DNA from 4 places in the Streptomyces sp. NPDC001415 genome. Region 1 is predicted to be linked to each of the others. Evidence: riboswitches for the same ligand, from Rfam matches in the RefSeq annotation. Region 1 holds a riboswitch; each other region holds the start of a gene.
What was found. A riboswitch is a leader RNA that binds a small molecule or an ion and turns the genes downstream of it on or off. The one in region 1 is predicted to bind cobalamin.
Positions count from the first base shown of each region.

Region 2: it holds a riboswitch for cobalamin, as region 1 does, so the genes downstream of both, metE (5-methyltetrahydropteroyltriglutamate--homocysteine S-methyltransferase) here and ACWC2B_RS04095 (ABC transporter substrate-binding protein) in region 1, are expected to answer to the same signal.
Region 3: it holds a riboswitch for cobalamin, as region 1 does, so the genes downstream of both, ACWC2B_RS00310 (HoxN/HupN/NixA family nickel/cobalt transporter) here and ACWC2B_RS04095 (ABC transporter substrate-binding protein) in region 1, are expected to answer to the same signal.
Region 4: it holds a riboswitch for cobalamin, as region 1 does, so the genes downstream of both, ACWC2B_RS33670 (CbtB domain-containing protein) here and ACWC2B_RS04095 (ABC transporter substrate-binding protein) in region 1, are expected to answer to the same signal.

Region 1 covers NZ_JBSFIE010000002.1:411,065-416,396, forward strand. Annotated here, with positions in the region: gene ACWC2B_RS04070 (PLP-dependent cysteine synthase family protein) at 1-883, opposite strand, end outside; gene ACWC2B_RS04075 (MoaD family protein) at 885-1,163, opposite strand; gene ACWC2B_RS04080 (putative leader peptide) at 1,285-1,413, opposite strand; gene ACWC2B_RS04085 (ABC transporter ATP-binding protein) at 1,480-2,274, opposite strand; gene ACWC2B_RS04090 (FecCD family ABC transporter permease) at 2,271-3,308, opposite strand; gene ACWC2B_RS04095 (ABC transporter substrate-binding protein) at 3,305-4,279, opposite strand; cobalamin riboswitch at 4,316-4,441, opposite strand; gene ACWC2B_RS04100 (Mov34/MPN/PAD-1 family protein) at 4,506-4,928, opposite strand; gene ACWC2B_RS04105 (amino acid permease) at 5,014-5,332, opposite strand, start outside.
Region 2 covers NZ_JBSFIE010000014.1:26,218-31,549, reverse strand. Annotated here, with positions in the region: gene aceA (isocitrate lyase) at 1-300, shown strand, start outside; gene ACWC2B_RS20110 (3-hydroxybutyryl-CoA dehydrogenase) at 427-1,296, shown strand; cobalamin riboswitch at 1,481-1,701, shown strand; gene metE (5-methyltetrahydropteroyltriglutamate--homocysteine S-methyltransferase) at 1,855-4,176, shown strand; gene ACWC2B_RS20100 (acyl-CoA thioesterase) at 4,190-4,687, shown strand; gene ACWC2B_RS20095 (diaminopropionate ammonia-lyase) at 4,774-5,332, opposite strand, start outside.
Region 3 covers NZ_JBSFIE010000001.1:66,774-72,105, forward strand. Annotated here, with positions in the region: gene glnA (type I glutamate--ammonia ligase) at 1-611, shown strand, start outside; gene ACWC2B_RS00305 (ABC transporter ATP-binding protein) at 775-2,664, shown strand; gene ACWC2B_RS00310 (HoxN/HupN/NixA family nickel/cobalt transporter) at 2,697-3,809, opposite strand; cobalamin riboswitch at 3,839-4,036, opposite strand; gene ACWC2B_RS00315 (ArsR/SmtB family transcription factor) at 4,128-4,481, shown strand; gene ACWC2B_RS00320 (hypothetical protein) at 4,594-4,875, opposite strand; gene ACWC2B_RS00325 (arsenate reductase family protein) at 4,994-5,332, shown strand, end outside.
Region 4 covers NZ_JBSFIE010000042.1:21-5,352, forward strand. Annotated here, with positions in the region: gene ACWC2B_RS33665 (CbtA family protein) at 199-960, opposite strand; gene ACWC2B_RS33670 (CbtB domain-containing protein) at 981-1,202, opposite strand; cobalamin riboswitch at 1,240-1,399, opposite strand; gene ACWC2B_RS33675 (histidine phosphatase family protein) at 1,515-2,078, shown strand; gene ACWC2B_RS33680 (TOBE domain-containing protein) at 2,159-2,578, opposite strand; gene ACWC2B_RS33685 (hypothetical protein) at 2,817-3,074, shown strand; gene ACWC2B_RS33690 (dihydrodipicolinate synthase family protein) at 3,404-4,312, shown strand; gene ACWC2B_RS33695 (aldehyde dehydrogenase family protein) at 4,361-5,332, shown strand, end outside.

The sequences.
Region 1 (5,332 bases):
TCGACAGGTACTTCCAGCCGCCGTCGGCGACGACGAAGACGATGTCGGCCGGCTGACCCGCCTTGACGGCCTTCTTGCCGACGCCGATCGCCGCGTGCAGCGCGGCGCCCGTGGAGACGCCGGCGAAGATGCCCTCCTGCTGGAGGAGCTCACGGGTGCGGGTCACCGCGTCGGCCGAGCCGACCGAGAAGCGGGTGGTGAGGACGGAGGCGTCGTACAGCTCCGGTACGAAGCCCTCGTCGAGGTTGCGCAGGCCGTAGACCAGGTCGTCGTAGCGGGGTTCGGCCGCGACGATCTGGATGCCGGGGACGTTCTCGCGCAGGTAGCGGCCGACGCCCATCAGCGTTCCGGTGGTGCCCAGGCCCGCCACGAAGTGGGTGATGGAGGGCAGGTCGGTGAGGATCTCCGGGCCCGTCGTGGCGTAGTGGGCGCCCGCGTTGTCCGGGTTTCCGTACTGGTAGAGCATGACCCAGGACGGGTTCTGCTCTGCCAGTTCCTTGGCGACCCGTACGGCCGTGTTGGAGCCGCCCGCCGCCGGGGACGGGACGATCTCCGCGCCCCACATCGCGAGCAGGTCGCGGCGCTCCTGGGAGGTGTTCTCCGGCATCACGCACACGATGCGGTAGCCCTTGAGCTTCGCTGCCATCGCGAGCGAGATGCCGGTGTTGCCGCTGGTGGGTTCGAGAATGGTGCAGCCCGGCGTCAACCGGCCGTCCTTCTCGGCCTGTTCGACCATGTGGAGGGCCGGCCGGTCCTTGATCGAACCGGTCGGGTTGCGGTCCTCCAGCTTGGCCCATATCCGTACGTCGTCCGAGGGGGACAGGCGCGGGAGGCGGACCAGCGGGGTGTTGCCGACCGCGGCGAGCGGGGAGTCGTAGCGCATGTCAGACGGATCCGCCGGCGACGGCGGGCAGGATCGTGACGTTGTCGCCGTCGGACAGTTCGGTGGTGATGCCGGCGAGGAAGCGGACGTCCTCGTCATTGAGGTAGACGTTCACGAAGCGGCGGAGGTTGTCGCCGTCCACGATGCGCTCGCGGATGCCGGGGTGGCGGGCGTCGAGGTCGTTGAACAGGTCGGCGAGGGTGGCTCCGCTGCCTTCGACGGCCTTCTTGCCGTCGGTGTAGGTGCGGAGGATGGTCGGGATGCGGACCTCGATGGCCATGGCGTGGGCTCCTGATCTAAAGGGAGAGGCAGGTGGGCGCGGCTCGGGCTCGGGTCCGCGCGCCGCACGCCGTCGGGCGTGCGGTGGTGCGTTCGGTGCGTTGCTGCGGGGGCGCGCGGCGTCAGACGGCGGCTGCGCGGGCCGTACAGATCGCGCTGGCGAGACGGCACAGGTCGACGTGCAGCCGCGCCACGAGCAGCAGGGCGGGGCCGCTGCTCGGCGTCTTGTCGCTCACGTCGTTCGAAACCATGGGGGCATCGTATAGATTCCCGGTCCGCTTCCCGGAATGTGATCTCGCATTCTGGACGAATTCCGCTCAGGATGTGGTCGCGACGCGTGTGGGCGGCAGGTAGACGACGGTCGGTGCGCCGGTGGCCGGGTGGAGGCTCACCTCGGCGTTCACTCCGTACACCTCGCGCAGGAGGTCCGCGGTGAGGACGTCTGCGGGCGGGCCCGCGGCGACGATGCGGCCGCCCGCCAGGACGCAGATGCGGTCGCAGTAGTACGCGGCGAGGTTCAGGTCGTGCAGGGCGAGCAGGTTGACCGTGCCCAACTCCCTTACCAGGGACAGGACTTCGAGTTGGTAGCGGATGTCCAGGTGGTTGGTCGGCTCGTCCAGGACGACGACGTCCGGCTGCTGTACGAGGGCCCGGGCGACCAGGGCGCGCTGGCGTTCGCCGCCGGAGAGGGAGGGGAAGGGGCGGGCGGCGAGGTCGGCGATGCCGACGCGGGCCAGGGCTTCGCGTACGAGGGTGTCGTCGGTGGCGGTGTCGGCCTCCCAGAAGCGGTGGTGCGGGGAGCGGCCCATGGCGACGATCTCGCGGACGGTCAGCTCGATGCCTCCGGCGTCGGCGTCCTGCGGGACGGTCGCGATGCGGCGGGCGCGGGCCTTGGCGGGCAGGGCGTGCAGGTCGGCGCCGTCGAGCAGGACGCGGCCGGTGGTGGGGCGCAGGGTCGCGTACATGCAGCGCAGCAGGGTCGTCTTGCCGCTGCCGTTGGGGCCGACCAGGGCGACGGTCTCGCCGTCGGCGGCGTGCAGATCGATGCCGGAGAGCAGTTCGCGGCCCTGGGGCGTGGTGTACGAGAGCGACTCGGTGCGCAGGGTCGTCATGCGGGGCTGCCTTCCGCGCCGGCCCTTTGGCCGCGCAGCATCCAGAGGAAGAACGGGCCGCCGGTGAGCGCGGTGAGCACGCCGACGGGGATGTCCTGCGGGGCGGCGACGGTGCGGGCCGCGAGGTCGGCGAGGACGAGGAAGGCGGCGCCGCCGAGGGCCGCGACCGGGAGCAGGGTGCGGTGGGCGGCGCCGACGGCCATGCGTGCGGCGTGCGGAACCATCAGGCCGACGAAGCCGATCGCTCCGCTGTACGCGACGAGGACGCCGGTGAGCAGGGAGGCGAGCACGAAGACGGCCGCGCGGAAGCGGCCGGTGTCGAGGCCGAGGACGGTGGCGCCCTCTTCGCCGACGAGGAGCAGGTCCAGGGGGCGGGCCAGGGCGATCAGGACGAGGGTGCCGATGCCGAGGGCGGCGGCGGGCAGGGCGAGCATGTCCCAGCGGGCGCCGCCGAGTCCGCCGAGCGTCCAGTGCAGGACTTCGGTTACGTGTTCGGCGCTGGCCGAGGTGACCAGGATCAGGCTGGTCAGCGCGGACAGGACGTAGGAGACGGCGACCCCGGCGAGGACCAGGCGGCCGCCCGTCATGGAGCCGCCGCGTCTGGCCAGGGTGTACACGAGGACGAGTGCGGCGAGTGCCCCCGCGAAGGCGGCGGCGGGCAGCGTGACGGTGGTGGCCGCCCCGGCCCCCACCCCGAGCACGATCACGGCGACGGCCCCGGCGCTCGCCCCGCTGGACACCCCGAGCAGGAAGGGGTCGGCGAGCGGGTTGCGCACGAGGGCCTGGAGCACGGTGCCGATGACGGCGAGCCCGGCCCCGACGACGGCCCCGAGTACGACGCGGGGCAGCCGCACGTCGAGCACGATGGTCCGGTACGGGCCCGGCTCCGCCGAGCCGGTGACGATCTCAAGAACCTGGCGGGGCGGTATCCGCACCGAGCCGAGCGCGAGCCCGGCGATGGCCGCGGCGACCAGCACGGTCGTGAGCACCCCGATGACGAGGGGGTACCGCCGGCGCGGGGTCACGCCGTTCACTCTCCCGCCCTCAGCTGCCCCGCCAGCTTGGCCACCGCGTCCGGCGCTCTGACGCCCGTCACCATGTCGGACAGGGGCAGGACCGCGAAGCGGTTGTTCTTGACGGCGGGGACGGAGGCCAGTGCCGGGTCGGCGCGCAGGCGTTGTTTCTTGGCGTCCGCGCTCGTGCCGCCGTAGTCCAGGATCAGGATCAGCTCGGGTGCGCGGGCCACCACGTTCTCCCAGCTCGCGTCGCCGAACGACTTGTCCTTGAGGTCGTCCGCGAAGACGTTGCGGCCGCCCGCCCGGGTGACGATGTCGTTGCCGATGCCCTTGCCGCCCACGGTGAACGCCGTCTTGTCCCCGCTGTCGTAGACGAAGACCGGGAGCGGGGCCGCGCCCTTGTGTGCCGCGGCCGTCCGCGCGTTCGTGGCCTCGGCGGCCTTCACCCACGTCTCCGCCCGCTCGGGCACCCCGAACGTCCGGCCCACCTCGCGGACCTCCTCGTACACCTCGTTCATCGTCGTCGAGGCGCCCTTGGGGCAGTTCTCCACGTTCAGGCGGGACCTGATGCCGCTCTTGGCCAGGGCCTCGCGCCCCCGGCCCTCGTTCGCGGCGAAGGCGGACGCGTAGCCGCCGTACACGTAGTCGGGGGCGGCCGACAGGAGCTTTTCGTAGGAGGGGTATTCGGCCGCGAGGACCGGCACCGTGCGGTAGGCCGCCTCGTACTTCGGGAGGACCTTGTCGTCCAAGTAGGCGGTTCCGGCAAGGGAGTTGGCGAGGCCAAGCTCCAGCATGACCTCCGTGGCGTGCTGGTTCATCGTCACCGCCCGCTTCGGCGGCGCGGTGAACGTCGTCGTCACCCCACAGTTGGTGACCGTGTACGGGAAGCCGGGGGCCGAACCGCCGGCGGCCTCGGGCTGCGCCCGTGTCGTGCACGCGGCGAGCGGGAACAGCAGGGCGGCGGCCAGGGCCGCGCGGCGCCAGAGCATGGCTGAGCTCCTCCGAGGGGATCCACGTCCCCTGTTGTCGGGAGAAGGCGGCAGGTCAGTTCCTGGCTTCCGGCGCCGCGGGTCTTCCGCGGCGCCGGTCACAGTGGCGGGACCGTGCCGGATTCACACCGGCTTCCTGGGTCCTGCCGCCCGAATGATCAAGATTGCGTACAGATAGTACGGGCCGGTGCGCCTTTGGTGTGTGGCGGTGCGGCTCCTGCGCCGGTCAGTACGCCTCGACGACCTTGACGTCTTCCTCCGTGATCACGCCGTCCACGATCCGGTACGAGCGGAACTGGAACTCCCCCGCGCCGTCCGTGTCCGCCGTCGAGACGAGGACGTAGTGCGCGCCGGGCTCGTTCGCGTACGACACGTCGGTGCGTGAGGGGTAGGCCTCGGTCGCCGTGTGGGAGTGGTAGACGATCACCGGCTCCTCGTCGCGGTCGTCCATCTCGCGGTACAGCTTCAGCAGGTCCTGCGAGTCGAACTCGTAGAACGTGGGCGAGCGGGCCGCGTTCAGCATGGGGATGAAGCGCTCGGCGCGGCCGGAGCCCGCCGGGCCCGCGACCACACCGCACGCCTCGTCGGGGTGGTCGGCGCGGGCGTGCGCCACGAGCTGGTCGTACAGGGCCTGGGTGATGGTCAGCATGTCGGCAAGGATAAGCAGACGGGCCGTTCCGTATCGAGGTGCGATACGAAACGGCCCGCATGGTGAGAACGTGCTGGTCAGAGACTCAGTTGCGCTTCTCGAACGCCTTGTTCTCCGGGTTCTTGGCCTTCAGGACCAGGTAGGAGACGCCGAGGATCAGGCCCCACAGCGGTGCGCAGTACAGCGAGACGCGGGAGTCCTTGTCGATGCCCATCATCACGATGACCATGAAGATGAAGATCAGCGCGAACCAGCTGGTGTACGGGGCGCCGGGGGCGCGGAAGCTGGACTGCGGCAGGGCGCCGGCGTCCGACAGGCGGCGGTAGCGGATCTGACAGACCAGGATCATGATCCAGGCCCACATGCCGGAGATGGTGGCGAAGGAGACCACGTAGTCGAAGGCC
Region 2 (5,332 bases), on a different contig from region 1:
GCCAAGTTCCAGCGCGAACTGGGCTCGATGGGCTACCGCTTCCAGTTCATCACCCTGGCCGGCTTCCACTCCCTCAACCACGGCATGTTCGACCTGGCCCACGGCTACGCCGAGCACGGCATGACCGCGTATGTCGACCTGCAGGAGCGGGAGTTCGCGTCGCAGGCGCGGGGCTTCACGGCGGTGAAGCACCAGCGGGAGGTCGGCACGGGCTACTTCGACCTGGTGTCGACCGCGGTCAACCCGGCCTCCTCGACGACGGCGCTGGCCGGCTCCACCGAGGAGGAGCAGTTCCACTAGGCGCTCCGCCGGGTGCGCCAACCACACAGACAGGTGAGGGCCGAGCAACTCCGCTCCGCTCCGGCCCTCACCGCAGTTCCACAGGGCCGCCGTCCAAAACCCTCCGCGGCCAGGAAGGGAGCAGTCATGACCACCAGCATCCAGCGCGTGGGCGTCGTCGGCGGTGGCCAGATGGGGGCCGGGATCGCCGAGGTGTGCGCTCGCGCCGGGCTCGACACCGTCGTGTGCGAGGCCGACGCCCCCGCCGCCCGACGCGCCCGCGAGCGCATCGCCGACTCCCTCCAACACGCCGTGCAGCGCGGCAAGTTGGGCCGCTCCGAGGCCGAGAGCGCGCAGTGGCGGCTCGCGTTCACCACGCGCCTCACCGACCTCGCCGACCGGCAACTCGTCGTCGAAGCGGTCGTGGAGGACCCGGTCGTCAAGGCGGAGGTGTTCACCGCCCTCGACAAGATCGTCGAGGACTCCGAGGCCGTCCTGGCCACCAACACCTCCTCCGTTCCCGTCATGCGGCTCGGCCGGGCCACCAACCGGGCCGACCGCGTGCTCGGGCTGCACTTCTTCAACCCCGTGCCCGTCATGCCGCTGGTGGAGATCGTCACGTCCCTGCACACCAGCGCCCAGACCGCCGCGACGGCCGAGGAGTTCGCCCGGCTCACTCTCGGCAAGACCGTGATCCGCTCGAAGGACCGGGCCGGGTTCGTGGTCAACGCCCTGCTCATCCCCTACGTGCTGGCCGCGGTGCGCATGGCGGAATCCGGCTTCGCCAGTGCCGCCGACGTGGACGCCGGCATGGAGCTGGGCTGCGCCCACCCGATGGGCCCGCTCAAACTCGCCGACCTGATCGGCCTGGACACCGTCGCCTCCATCGCCGAGTCCCTGTACGAAGAGTTCAAGGAACCGCTGTACGCCCCGCCCCCACTGCTGCACCGCATGGTCGAGGCGGGCCTGCTGGGGCGGAAGACGGGCCGGGGGTTCCACACCTACGACCGGGGTTGAGGGGCTCCGGGTGCTGCCGGGCTGAGTGGCCCCGGCAGCCGTGGGCGCGGGGTGGCCTGGGAGGGTCGCCCCGCGTCCGGTCGGTCGGAGTCTGTGTGTGAACTCCGTCCGGATCGGCGTCCGGCGTGCCGCACCTCACCGTGCGGTATGCGCGAACGTGGTTCCCGGGACGCGGGTCGAGCGCATAGGCTGCCCGTGCAGCTGGTTCGCCCCGTCCGCCAGGCGGGATGCGTCGTAAGAGGGAACCCGGTGGGAATCCGGGACTGCCCCGCAGCGGTGAGCGGGAACGACCGCCGTCATACGCACTGGGCCCGGCCGGGTCTGGGAAGCGACGGCCAGTAGATGCCTCGGACAGCATGAGGCGTGCCCGCGAGTCCGAAGACCTGCCACTGCCCGCGTGCGACCGATCGCGCGCGGAGATCCCGGCGACCTCTAGGGCGGGTCGGCGTACGCACCAGCGGCAACGGCCTACACACCGTGGCCCAGGTCCGTCGTCCTTTCGCGCCTTCGTCCCGTTCCGGGGTCCGTTCCACCGAAGAGCTCGCGAAGGAGAGTCTCGTGACCACCAAGTCCGCAGCCGCGGCAGCACGCGCCACCCTGTACGGCTACCCCCGCCAAGGCCCGAACCGGGAACTGAAGAAGGCGATCGAGGGCTATTGGAAGGGCCGTGTCAGCGCCCCCGGACTCCGCCGGACCGCCGCCGAACTGCGGGCGGCCACCTGGCGGCGGCTCGCCGAGACGGGCCTCCACGAGGTGCCGACCGGCGACTTCTCGTACTACGACCACGTCCTCGACACCAGTGTCATGGTGGGCGCCGTCCCCGAACGCCACCGCGGGGCCTTCGCGGCCGACGAGCTGGACGGCTACTTCGCCATGGCGCGCGGCACCCAGGACGTGGCACCCCTTGAGATGACGAAATGGTTCGACACGAACTACCACTATCTGGTGCCGGAGTTGGGGCCGGACACCGCCTTTGCCGCCGACTCCGCCAAGCAGGTCGGCGAGTTGAAGGAGGCCCTCGCGCTCGGGCTCACCGCGCGCCCCGTGCTCGTGGGGCCTGTGACCTATTTGCTGCTCGCCAAACCCGCGCCCGGCGTGGCCGCCGACTTCGAGCCGCTCACCCTGCTCGACCGGCTGCTGCCGGTGTACGCGCGAGTGCTGGCCGATCTGCGGGCGGCCGGAGCCGAGTGGGTACAGCTGGACGAGCCCGCGCTCGTCCAGGACCGCACCCCCGCCGAACTGAACGCCGTCACCCGCGCCTACAGCGAGCTCGGCGCGCTCACCGGTCGCCCGAAGTTGCTCGTCGCCTCGTACTTCGACCGGCTCGGAGAAGCCCTGCCCGTCCTGGCCAAGGCACCGGTCGACGGGCTCGCCCTGGACTTCACCGGCCCCGCGGCCGCCAACCTCGACGACCTCGCCGCGGTCGGCGGGCTGCCCGGCAAGCGGCTCGTCGCGGGGGTCGTGGACGGGCGCAACGTGTGGATCAACGATCTGGAGAGTTCGCTCGCCACCCTGGCCACGCTGCTCGGCCTCGCCGACCGCGTCGACGTGGCCGCCTCCTGCTCACTGCTCCACGTCCCGCTCGACGCGGCCGCCGAACACGGCATCGAGCCGCAGATCGCGCGCTGGCTCGCCTTCGCCCGACAGAAGACGGCGGAGGTCGTCACGCTGGCCCGCGGCCTGTCCCGCGGCACCGGGGCGATCGCGGCCGAACTGGCTGCCAACCGGGCCGACTTGGCCTCCCGCGCCGGTTCGGCCATCACCCGCGACCCGGCCGTACGCGCCCGGACCTCCGCGATCACCGAGGCCGACGCCCGCCGCGCCCAGCCGTATGCCGAACGTGCCGTCGCCCAGCGCGCCCACCTGCGCCTGCCGCCCCTGCCCACGACGACGATCGGCTCGTTCCCGCAGACCGGTGAACTCCGCACCGCCCGCGCCGACCTGCGCGCCGGACGCATCGGTACGGACGCGTACGAGGAGCGCATCGAGGCCGAGATCCGCGAGGTGGTCTCCTTCCAGGAGAAGACCGGCATCGACGTCCTGGTGCACGGCGAGCCCGAACGCAATGACATGGTCCAGTACTTCGCCGAACAGCTCACCGGCTACCTGGCCACGCAGCACGGCTGGGTCCAGTCGTACGGCACTCGCTATGTGCGCCCGCCGGTCCTGGCCGGCGACATCTCCCGGCCCGAGCCGATGACGGTCCGCTGGACGGCGTACGCCCAGTCGCTCACCGACCGACCGGTCAAGGGCATGCTCACCGGGCCGGTCACCATGCTCGCCTGGTCCTTCGTGCGCGACGACCAGCCGCTCGCCGACACCGCCCGACAGGTCGCCCTGGCCCTGCGCGACGAGGTCGACGACCTTGAAACGTGCGGCACTTCGGTCATCCAGGTCGACGAGCCGGCCCTGCGCGAGACCCTGCCGCTGCGGGCGGCCGACCGCCCCGCGTACCTTGCCTGGGCGACGGAGGCGTTCCGGCTGACGACCGGCGGAGTACGGCCGGACACCCAGATCCACACCCACATGTGCTACGCCGAGTTCGGCGAGATCCTCGCCGCCATCGACGACCTGGACGCGGACGTGATCAGCCTGGAGGCGGCCCGCTCCCACATGCGGGTCGCGGACGAGCTGGCCGCGGCGGGCTATCCGCGCGAGGTGGGTCCCGGGGTGTACGACATCCACTCCCCCCGCGTCCCGCCCGAGGCGGAGACCGCGCACCTCATCACCCGGGCCCTGCGCTCCGTACCGGCCGAACGGCTGTGGATCAACCCCGACTGCGGTCTGAAGACCCGCGGTTGGGCAGAGGTCCGCCCGGCCCTCGAACGCATGACGGCGGCGGCCCGGCAGGCCCGTCAGCAGTTGCCCGCCGCGCACTGAAAGGCCCTGTGACGTGGACACCCTCACCGATGGCCCGGCCCACAAGGCACCGGCCGACTCGGGCGTGACCCTCGCCCACATCATGAGCGAGCACGACACCAACCTGTACGGCACCATCCACGGCGGCGTCATCATGAAACTCATCGACGACGCCGCCGCGGCGGCCGCCGGACGGCATGCGGGCGGCCCCGCCGTGACCGTCTCGGTGGACCGGATGACGTTCCTCCTGCCCGTCCACGCCGGCGATCTGGTGAGTGTGCGGGCGTGCGTGGAGTACGCGGGCCGCACCTCGATGGACGTCGGCGTGCGGGCGACCGCCGAGCGGTGGAACGCCTCGGGCCCCACCGCCGAAGTGGCCACCGCCCGCCTGACGTTCGTCGCCATCGGCGAGAACGGCAGCCCCCGTCCCGTACCGGAGCTGCGCCCGGTCACGGCCGAGGACCACCAGCGCCATCTGCACGCCCTGCAACGCCGCGCCGGGCGCGCGCGGCAACGCACGGCCGCGAGCTGAGCGTGGGGCGGGGCGCCGACGGCCCGGCGCCCCGCCCGGGCCCGCAGCTGCCCACGCTACGGGCCCCTCACGTACGCTCGCGCGGCTCAGCCGATGGCTACCGAAAGCCCACCGCCGATGGCGCGCGGGTTGGCGGCCGTGCCCTCGGTGCTCAGCAGCACGACCACCGAGCAGGGGCCGAGCCCCAGCGTCGCACGGCGTTCGTCAGAGCCCGCGCCCATGAGCACCGCGCGCAGGCCGGCGAGCGACGCGGCCCCGCACGGGCCGGAGGAGACGCCGAGGTCCGCGAGGCGGGCGGCCGCGCGGGTGGATTCCGCGTCGGGGATGGCGACGGCTGCGTCCAGGCCGCCCCGCAGGTAGGGCCAGGCGATGCTGGACGGGGTGCCGCAGTTCAGTCCCGCCATCGTGGTGTCGCCGGTGCTGATGCTGAGGGGCGCGCCGAGCGAGAGGCTGTCCAGGACGCAGGACGCGGCCTCCGGTTCCACCGACAGCAGCGCAGGGGCGCGCTCGGACGGACGGCTGCGGTAGTGGGTGACCACGGCTTGCGCCAGCGACCCCACACCCACGGGCACGGCGACGAGGCCGGGCCCCTCGGTGACCCCCTCGGCCGTCAATTGCTCGTCGATCTCGGTGCAGAGGGTGGAG
Region 3 (5,332 bases), on a different contig from region 1:
ACGTCCACCAGTCCCTGTGGGCCGGCGGCGACCCGCTGTTCTACGACGAGCAGGGCTACGCGGGCCTCTCGGACACCGCCCGCTACTACATCGGCGGCATCCTGAAGCACGCCCCGTCCCTCCTCGCCTTCACGAACCCGACGGTGAACTCGTACCACCGCCTGGTCCCGGGCTTCGAGGCGCCGGTCAACATGGTGTACTCGCAGCGCAACCGCTCCGCCGCGATGCGCATCCCGATCACGGGCTCCAACCCGAAGGCCAAGCGCGTCGAGTTCCGCGCCCCGGACCCGTCCTCGAACCCGTACCTCGCGTTCTCCGCTCTGCTCCTCGCGGGCCTGGACGGCATCAAGAACAAGATCGAGCCGGCCGAGCCGATCGACAAGGACCTCTACGAGCTGGCTCCCGAGGAGCACGCCAACGTCCAGCAGGTCCCGACCTCGCTGCCGGCCGTCCTGGAGGCCCTGGAGTCGGACAACGAGTACCTGCAGGCCGGCGGTGTCTTCACCTCCGACCTGATCGAGACCTGGATCGACTACAAGCGCACGGCAGAAATCGCCCCGATCCAGCTCCGCCCGCACCCGCACGAGTTCGAGCTGTACTTCGACATCTAAGCCCCCGCGGCTCAGCGACACCCCGAGCCCCGCCGCCCCACCCGGGCGGCGGGGCTCGCCGTGTTTCGTGCTTGCTCCCCCCTATCGGGTGGATCACCTTACGCGGCGGTCCCGTCGGGGGATTTGTGCGGGAAGGTAGGCGGATTCCTAGCTAGGGGGCGGCATGGCGGAGGTGTTGGGCGAGCAGCCCGTCGATGAGCAACTGCGGTACCGGTCAAGCTCGTTGGAGGCCGTGCAGCGGCGGCCTGTGACCACGCGGACCATGGCGCGGCGGCTGCCTCAGCTCGTGCGGAAGGCGTTGGCGCTGGCCTGGCGGGTGGATCGGCGGGCCGTGCTCGTGCTGCTCTGCTGTCAGGCGCTCTCGGGGTTCTTCGAGGCGTTCGGGCTGCTCGCCACGACGCGTACGATCACCGCGCTGATCGCGAGCGGCGACATCGCGCACCGGCTGCGCGATGCGCTGCCGTCGATCGCGGTGCTCGCCGGAGCGGCCGGGCTGCGGGCGCTGCTCGGGATCGTGGTGGTGAACATCTCCGGCCGGCTTTCGCCGCGGATCTCCCGCGAGGCCGAGATGCAGATGCTCGGGGCCGCCGTACAGGCCGAGTTGTCGGCGTACGACCAGCCCGGGTTCAACGACAAGCGCGAGGCGGCCGACCGGGGTGCCGAGGTCGCCCAGCAGCTCCTCACCGATTCGCAGGACCTCATGGCGTGCGTGGCCTCGCTGGTCGCGGCGGCCGGGGTCGTGACCGTGCTGCATCCCGCGCTGCTCCCCCTGCTCCTGCTCGCCGCGCTGCCGCAGGGCATCGCCGGGGTGAAGGCCGCGCGGGTGCACTACGAGGCGTCGCGGGCGATGAGCGCCGAGCGGCGCACGCTGAGTCTGCTGCGGTGGTTCGTGATCGACAAGGACACCGCCGACCAGCTGCGGTCCTGCACCATGGCGGAGTTCCTGCTCGACCGGTACCGGTCGATCGGCAAGCGGGTGGACGCGGCGACCGACAAGGCCGTGCACCAGGGCGCCCGTTACTCGGTGATCGGCGCCCTGGCGGGCGGGCTCGCGGCGGGCCTGGTGTGGGGCGCGCTGGCCTGGCTGCTCGGGTCGGGGCGGATGTCGGTGGCGTCGGCGGGCACCGCCGTGTTCGCGCTGCGCACGGTCGCCACCTCGCTGCACGGTGTCGTCGGATACGGGACGCGGCTGTTCCGGACCGGGCTCTACCTCGACGACTGGGCGGAGTTCATCGAGGAAGCCGGCGGGCACCGGATGGCGCGCGGCACGCTGGCGCCGCCCGCGCCGGACGTCGTACGGGCCGAGTCGCTGACGTACCGCTATCCCGGCAGCGAGCGGCCCGCCCTGGAGAAGGTGACGGTCGAGGTGCGCAAGGGCGAGGTGCTCGCGCTCGTCGGCGAGAACGGGTCCGGCAAGACCACCCTCAGCAAGCTCCTCACCGGGCTCTATCTGCCCAGCGAAGGGGCGGTGACCTGGGACGGGGTCGCGGTGGAGCGGTGCGACCCGCTGGCCCTGTGGCGGCAGACCGCGGTCGTGCCGCAGGACTTCGCGCACTGGCCCATGTCCGCGCGCGACAACATCACGCTGGGGCAGCCCCACGGGGGCGACGAGTCGGTACGACGGGCCGCCGCCCACTCCGGCGCGGCGGAGGTCGTCGACGGGCTGCGCAGCGGGCTCGACACTCTGCTCGCGCGGGAGTGGTTCGGGGGTGTGGAGCTGTCCGGCGGGCAGTGGCAGCGGATCGCGATCGCGCGGGCCTTCCACCGTCCGGCCGGGCTGCTCGTGATGGACGAGCCGACGAGCGCGCTCGACGCCCGCGCCGAGCACCGCATCTTCATGGGGCTCCGGGCGGTCGCCCGCGACCGGGCGGTGGTTCTGGTGACCCACCGGCTCGCGAACGTCGCCGTCGCGGACCGCATCGTCGTCCTCGACCGGGGCCGGGTCATCCAGGAGGGCACCTTCGCCCAACTCGTCGCCGCCGACGGCCTGTTCAGGGAGTTGTGGACGCTGCAGAACGACCGGGGAGTGCCGGGGCCGCGTGAGGGTGCGTAAACGCACCAGGGCCCGGGCAAAAGGCCGGCCCCTCAGGCGCCCGGGCCCGCCGCCCACTTCTGCTCGACCTTGCCGAGGCGCCAGTACGCCAGCGCCGCCGCCCACACCACCACGAACAGGCCGACGATCACGAAGCCGACGTTGTCCAGGTTCAGGTCCGCGATCCAGCCGCTGACCGGGTCGGTGAGGTCGAGCTTTTCGTGCAGGACGCCGACGAGTTCTATGGTGCCGATGAAGAAGGCCACCGCGATGGACAGGCCGGTGATGGTGAGGTTGTAGTAGACCTTGCGGACCGGGTTCGAGAACGCCCACTGGTAGGCGAAGTTCATGAACGTGCCGTCCAGCGTGTCGAAGAGGCTCATCCCGGCCGCGAACAGCAGCGGCAGGCACAGGATCGCGTACCAGGGCAGTCCGGCGGCGGCGCCCGTGCCGGCCATCACCATCAGGGTGACCTCGGTCGCGGTGTCGAAGCCGAGGCCGAAGAGGAAGCCGAGCGGGAACATCTGGCCGGGCCGGGATATCGACCTGGTGAAGCGGCCCAGGATGCGGTTCATGAAGCCCCGCGAGTCCAGGTGCGCTTCGAGCTCCTTCTCGTCGTACGCACCCGCGCGCATCGCCCGGAACACCTTCAGGATGCCGAACAGGGCCACCAGGTTGAGCGCCGCGATGAGGTAGAGGAAGGAGCCGGAAGCCGTGGTTCCTACCACGCCCATCACCTGGTGGGTGGTGGATTCCTCGTTCATCAGGGTGCCCGCGAGCTGGGCGCCGCCCGCCACCAGCGCCGTGAGGACCACGACCACGCTGGAGTGGCCGAGCGCGAACCAGAAGCCGACGGACACGGGCCGCTTGCCGTCGGCCATCAGCTTGCGGGTGGTGTTGTCGATGGCCGCGATGTGGTCGGCGTCGAAGGCGTGCCGCATGCCGAGGGTGTACGCGGTGATGCCGAGGCCTATGCCGTACGTCTTGGTGCCGACCGCGTAGTGCTCGGGGGCCACCAGGAGGAACAGCACGCCGAAGGCGACGACGTGGAGGGCGGCTATCACCGCGAGCAGGACGGCGGTGCGGACGGTGTCCTCGCGCCGCCAGTGGAAGGACGGCGCGGCGGGGGCGCCCGTCTCGGGGGACGTGCGAACGGGCAGGGTCATGCGGGTCACGCTCCAGCACCTCGTGGATCACTTCGTGAGATGCCGCGGCCGGTCTCCTGGCTGACGGGTGGGTGCCTTGGTCCCGGCCTTCCCGGGCAGGTGGATCCTGGCCAGTGGCGTCGCGAGGGGACTGCGACTCCCCGGAACCCGGGGAACCCGATCACAGTGGCGAGGGCCGCTCCGGTTTCGCACCGGTCTTCCCGAACACCACGGCCAGGCCACCCTAGACGCCGCGGAGTTGCCTGCCCAGCTGCACACCTGTGCAGGTATCGAAGATCACACGGGGCCTCGGGGCGTGGCCCTGCGAGGATGTCCGGCATGCATCTCGTCCCCGCCGAACGCGCAGGCCACCGCACCATCGACGGCCACCGGGTCTGCGACGCCATCGCGGCGATCGGCGACCCGGGCCGGGTGCGGGCCTGGGCCGACCGGTTCTCGCTGCTCGCCGACCCCAACCGGCTTTCGCTGCTGCTCGCCCTGCACCGGGCGGGCCCCCTCGCCGTCTCCGATCTGGCGGTGGCGACGGGCATGCGGGACCCGGCCGTCTCGCAGGCCCTGCGGCTGCTGCGGGCGGCCGGGGCGGTCGCGGGTGAGAAGGAGGGCCGGGTCGTGCGCTACCGGGTGGTCGACGAGGCGACCGCCCGCCTCCTCGACGAGTACGGGGCGGAGTAGGGGGCGGACGTACGGAGTTGGGGCTCCGGCCAGGATTCGCCGGACACCCTGGCGCCGACCGGGGTCACGCCTGCGGCCTCCCGAAGGCGTGACCCGGGCCGTGGTGCGGGGCTCAGCGCCCGTCGTAGATCAGCGCGCGCACCATCCGGCAGGTCGTCTCCGACGGCGGGTGCACTCCGATGAGCGCGGCCACGGTGCGTATCTTCCGGTCGGGCGCCTGCTCCGGCCGGTACACCCCCGTGTCGAGCAGGGCGATGGCCAGGCGCATGGCCTTCAGACGCCGGTTGTGGGACTCGTACCACACGCGCGGACGCCCGGCGGGCAGCGGCACCTTGTGAAGGGGCTGGAGGGACAACTGTTTCGGGGCGTGCGAGGTGAGTACGGCAGCGGTCATGGGCATCCTCCTGGGCAGTCGGGAACCCTCACTTACTGCCTCAATTTTACTGGGGGGCACTGACAATCGGCCCTGGCCAGCCGGGCTTTGGGGGTGGATCGCGGGTACCCTGGCGGCCATGGAGATCTGGATCAACCCGGCCTGTTCGAAGTGCCGCAGCGCGATCGACCTGCTGGACGCGGAGGGCGCCGAGTACACGGTGCGCCGCTACCTCGAAGACGTGCCCTCGCCCGACGAGATCCGGACCGTGCTCGACCGGCTCGGTCTCGAACCCTGGGACATCACGCGCACGCAGGAGACCGCCGCGAAGGAGCTGGGCCTCAAGGACTGGCCTCGTGACGCCGACTCCCGCGACCGGTGGGTTTCCGCGCTCGCCGAGCACCCCAAGCTGATCCAGCGGCCGATCATCACGGCGGAGGACGGGACGGCGCTGGTCGCCCGGACCGACGAGGCGGTT
Region 4 (5,332 bases), on a different contig from region 1:
GGACGCTCCGGCGCCTTGCGATCGCACGCACCAGACGCCCCGGCCTGATCCGGACGGGGTTCAGACACAGGCTCTGAGAGCCTGCGTCTGAACCCCCGGGCCGCCGGCGCCCGCGGCACATGCGGAAGGGCCCGCCGGATACTTCCCGGCGGGCCCTTCTCACAGCTCGACAGCTCGGCTGCCGAATCGCTCAACTGCCTAGTGCGGTACGGGAGTTGTGTGCTTGACCGCGTTGGTGTCGGCGGCTGCCGGGCGGGGTGCGAGGACCCGGTCCGCCAGGTGGCCGAAGACCAGCCCGAAGGTGGTCCACAGGGTGAGCTGGATGGCGAGCGCCGCGAGGCGGAACTGCCAGAGCAGCGTGGCGGAGAAGTCCTTGGGGACCTCGTTGACGGCCGGAAGGAAGGCGTAGGCCAAGCCGATGACCAGCGCGAAGAACGCGCCGGCGGCGATGGTGGCGTTCCAGTTCCCCAGGCGCGGCGCGAGGCGCTTGCCGAGGATCACGGTGGCGATGGACAGCAGCACGCCGAGCGCCATCATCAGGAAGTACAGCAGGGTGCGTTTGCCGATGGTGTCGGGTTCGCCGACGGACGGCGGGTTCGCCGGGTACTTCAGGAACGGCACCACGTAGACCGCGATCAGTGCGGCCGACGACAGCAGCAGCGCCGTCGCCCGCGGGCCGAAGCGGCCGATCCTGCCGAGCGCGAAGCAGAAGGCGAGCGCCGCGATGCCGCCGAAGGCGACACCGTAGACGAGCACGCCGGTGGCCAGGCCGCCGGTGGACTGCATCGTGCGGCTGACGGCTTCCATGCCGTGTTCGTGGGTGTGGGCGTCCTCGTAGGCGATGGCCGCGTCCACCCGCGGCTCGCCGAGGAAGTACGCGACGGCGAGCGCGAGCAGCCCGGCGGCCAGGCCGGCGAGCATGCCGCGCACGAGGAGGCCCCGTACGGTTGCGGAATTCATGAGGTCGGGTCCGCTGCCGGTCAGTGGCAGGGGAAGCCGAGCAGGTGACGGCCGTCGTGCACCCATTCGTGCACGTTCTCGCCGGAGAGGAGAGAGGTGGCGCCCTGTTCGGCGCCGATGAAGTAGAGCAGGACCAGCATCAGGATGCCGAAGAAGGCCGCCCAGGGGGCGATCGCGCCGATCGGCAGCTTTGCGGGTACGGCGGTGGGCATGCTGGTCGGCTGGGCTACGGACTGCGCCATGGCAGAACCTCCTGGGGGAACTCGCGTCCCATCTTGGTGGTGCACACGACGACGGCTACGGGTCTGACTTGCTCGGCGTTCCCCACTCCCGAGGGAGGTGGATGGTGCTGGGCATACAGTGGCGCGACCGTGCCGGATTCTCACCGGCTTCCGTCCTGCCGTCGTCATCAACGACGAGACGGTAGCGCGAAGCGGAGAACCGGCCAAGGGCGCACGGCGGGGGCGGGGGCGCGCGGACCGGCCGAACGCCCCTGATAACAGGCTGTTTGTGCCGGATTACCGCTGAATGCTGTCGGCTTGTCGAGGAGTGCGATGACCACCCGGGTGATGTTGATCTCGCCTGCGTTCAGCAGGGCGCTGCGGGAGGCGCGTTTCGAGGACGGCGGTCCGCTGGAGGCGTCGGGTCTTGCCCGGGCGAGGTCGGCGGCGGCCGGCCTGCCCGCCGCGGACCGGTCGCTGACCTCGCCGACCGTTCGCTGTCGGGAGACGGCGGAGGCGTTCGGCGGGGAGCCCCGTGTCGTTGCGGAGCTGGCCGGTCTGGACGTGGGCCGCTGGCGGGGCCGAGCCCTGGCCGAGGTGAGCGAGGCCGAGCCGGACGCGGTGGGCGCCTGGCTGACGGACCCGGGTTCGGCCCCGCACGGCGGCGAATCCGTACGGGAGTTGTGCGCGCGGGCGGGGACCTGGCTGGACGGGGCCTTCGCCGAGGGCGGTCGCACGCTCGCGGTGGTGGAGCCCGAGATCGTACGGGCTCTGGTGCTGCGGGCGCTGGGCGCGCCGGAGTCGGCGTTCTGGCGCATCGACGTCGCGCCGCTGACGGCGACGGAGCTGAGCGGCCGGGCGGGGCGCTGGAACGTGGGGGTGGGCCGGCCGCTCTGAGAGCTTGTGTCTGAACCCCGTCCGGACCCGGGCGGGGTTCAGACACAGGCTCTGAGGCGGGTGAGGGTCGCGTTCGGGGGTCAGGCGGCGGCGAGGGAGATCTCGGTCGACTTGATCAGGGCGACGACGGAGGTGCCGGCGGCCAGGTTCAGGTCGGCGACGGCGTCCTTGGTGATGGCGGCGGTGAGCCGGCCGCCCTGGACGTCGAGCTTGACGGAGGCCATGGCGCCGCCCGTGGCGACGTCCGTGATCGTGCCCGGGATCTGGTTGCGGATGGACAGGCCCGCCACCGGACCGGTGGCCAGCGCGACCTCGGTGGACTTGATCAGGGTCTTGACCGCGGAGCCCTCGGCGAGACCGAGCTCCTTGACGGCCTCCAGGGTGATCGCGGCGGTGATGTCCTGGCCGCCGTCGAGACGGACCCTGACGGTCGCCATGACCTCGCCGGGGGTGACGGCGGTGACGGTGCCGGCGATCTGGTTGCGGATGCTCAGGCTCATGAAGGGATGCCTCACGTAGGTGGTTCCGAGTTGTCAGGCTTTGGCTTGCAGCATGCTTCACGCGGTCGGTATCCGGGGGCTCGTGGCGAGGGGTGTCGCAGGTCTCCACACGGCTGATTGAGCCTCAGGTACCCGAATGGCAGCCTCGGTGAGCGCTGCGGGAGATATCGGATTAGCCTCCAAATTGAGCGCAAAGTGGATCTTTTGGTGATGCGCTCCACTGACCTAAGGAGGAGCAATGCGCAAGCTCTACAAGGCCGCTGTCGCGGCCGCCATGCTCGGGAGCATGAGCTTCATAGCCACCGGCACCGCCACCGCCCAAGGCGCAGAAGGCAGGGGTGGCCACCACGGCCATGGCTCCTACTGCAAGAGCCACGACCTGAACGTCGACATCCTCGGCCAGGTCGGGATCCTGAACGGCCTGCTCGGCAATGCGCTCAACGGTGAGGGCAATCCAGGTGCCCAGTTCGACGGCGTCGGTTCCTCCTGCGACTGAACGACCGTCACTGATCAACAGGGAATCGCGTAACAACAGGGAATCGCGTAACGCAGTTCGCTGAAATGGGGCTCGGCGTCCGGGGCACAAACCCGGCGCCGGGCCCCGTCTGTTGCGCTATGCGGGCATATGGGCCCGGATTCGGGTCACCAAGTCCTAGGCGGCAAGGGGTAGTTGGGGTCGACCCTTGGCAGGTCTAGTGCAATGTGAAATATTACTGATGCCCTCACGGGAACTGCCGCACCGGCTCCGGGTGGGCCTGCGGGCGCCAGTCGGGGCGCCTGGCAAAACCCAGTAAAATGTCACATGCCATAGAGAGGCTTCCGTACATGACCGCCACCGCTTGGAACGTCACCCGCCCCTGGCGCGGCATCATGGTCGCCACCGCGCTGCCCCTGCGCGACGACCTGTCCGTCGACTACGACGCGTACGCCGAGCACGTCCGTTGGCTGATCGACAACGGCTGCGACGGTGTCGTGCCCAACGGTTCGCTCGGCGAGTACCAGACCCTCACCGCCGAAGAGCGTGCCCAAGTGGTCCGCGTCGCCGTCGACGCGGCGGGCGACGGCGCGCGGGTGATGCCTGGTGTCGCGGCCTACGGGAGCGCCGAGTCGCGCCGCTGGGCCGAGCAGGCGGGCGAGGCGGGCTGCGGCTCGGTCCTCCTGCTGCCGCCCAACGCCTACCGCGCCGACGCCCCGGCGGTCCGCGCCCACTACGCCGAGGTCGCCAAGGCCGGAGTGCCGGTCGTGGCGTACAACAACCCCATCGACACGAAGGTCGACCTCACCCCCGCGCTCCTCGCCCGGCTGCACCAGGACGGCAGCATCGTCGCCGTCAAGGAGTTCAGCGGCGATGTGCGCAGAGGGTACGAGATCGGCGAACTGGCCCCGGATCTCGACCTGTTGATCGGCGCCGACGACGTCCTGCTCGAACTCGCGACGGCCGGGGCGGTGGGCTGGATCGCCGGATATCCCAACGCCTTCCCGGCCACCTGCGCCGAGCTCTACCACGCGGCCGTCGCCGGTGACCTTCACACCGCGCTGCCGCTCTACAAGTCCCTGCACCCGCTGCTGCGTTGGGACTCCAAGACCGAGTTCGTGCAGTCCATCAAGCTGTCGATGGACCTCGTCGGCCGCCGCGGCGGGCCCGTGCGCCCGCCGCGCCTACCGCTGGCCGGGGAGATCGAGGCCGGGGTGCGCGAGGCCACCGAGAAGGCCACCGCCGCCGGCCACCGTTGACCCGTTCCCCGGCCGACCCCTCCCCCTTCCCCCCGGAGGCCCCCTCCCATGACCACCGCCGTCTCCCTCCTCACCTCCCGCAACCCGGCCGACCCCACGGACGTGCTCGTCCGGATTCCGGCCCCCGGCGCGCTCGCCGCGGTGGACGCCGTGGAGCGGGCCCGCGCCGCCCAGACCGGCTGGCTGTCCGGCGGGGCGGCCGCCCGCTCGGCGGCGCTCGGATCGGTCGCCGCCGCCGTCGAGGCGGCCGCCGACGAACTGGCGGCCCTCGCCGTGCGCGAGGTGGGCAAGCCGCTCACCGAGGCGCGCGCCGAAGTCGCCCGGACCGTCGCGATCTGGCGGTACTACGCCCAGGCTCCGTACGAGCCGACCGGCGCCGTCCACGAGCCCGCCACGGGAGCGGGGCTGCTGCTGACCCGCCGACGCCCGTACGGGGTGGCCGGGCTGGTCACACCCTGGAACTTCCCCTTCGCCATCCCGAGCTGGAAGTCCGCTCCCGCCCTGGCGACCGGCAACGCCGTCGTACTCAAGCCCGCCCCCGAAGCCACGGCGTGCGCCCAGCGCCTGGCGGAGATCGTCCAACAGGCGCTGCCCAAGGGGGTGTTCACCGTGCTGCCCGGCGGTGCCACCGAGGGCAACGCGCTGATCCACGCCGCCGACATCGTGTCCTTCACCGGCTCGACCACCGTGGGCCAGGCGGTCGCGCGGGCCGCCACCGCGCGGGGCATCCCCGTCCAGGCGGAGATGGGCGGCCTGAACGCGGCGATCGTCCTTCCGGACGCCGACATCGGGCAGGCCGCCACCCACATCGCCGCCGCGATCGCCGGGTACGCGGGCCAGAAGTGCACCGCCACCAGCCGCGTGATCGCGGTCGGCGCCGCCCTCGACCCGTTGCGGGAGGCCCTCTCCGAGGCGCTGCGAGCCACCCCGGTGGGAGACCCGGCCGACCCGGCGACCGTGTGCGGGCCGCTGATCAGCGAGCACGCCCGCGACCAGGTCGCCGACGCCTGGCACGGCCTG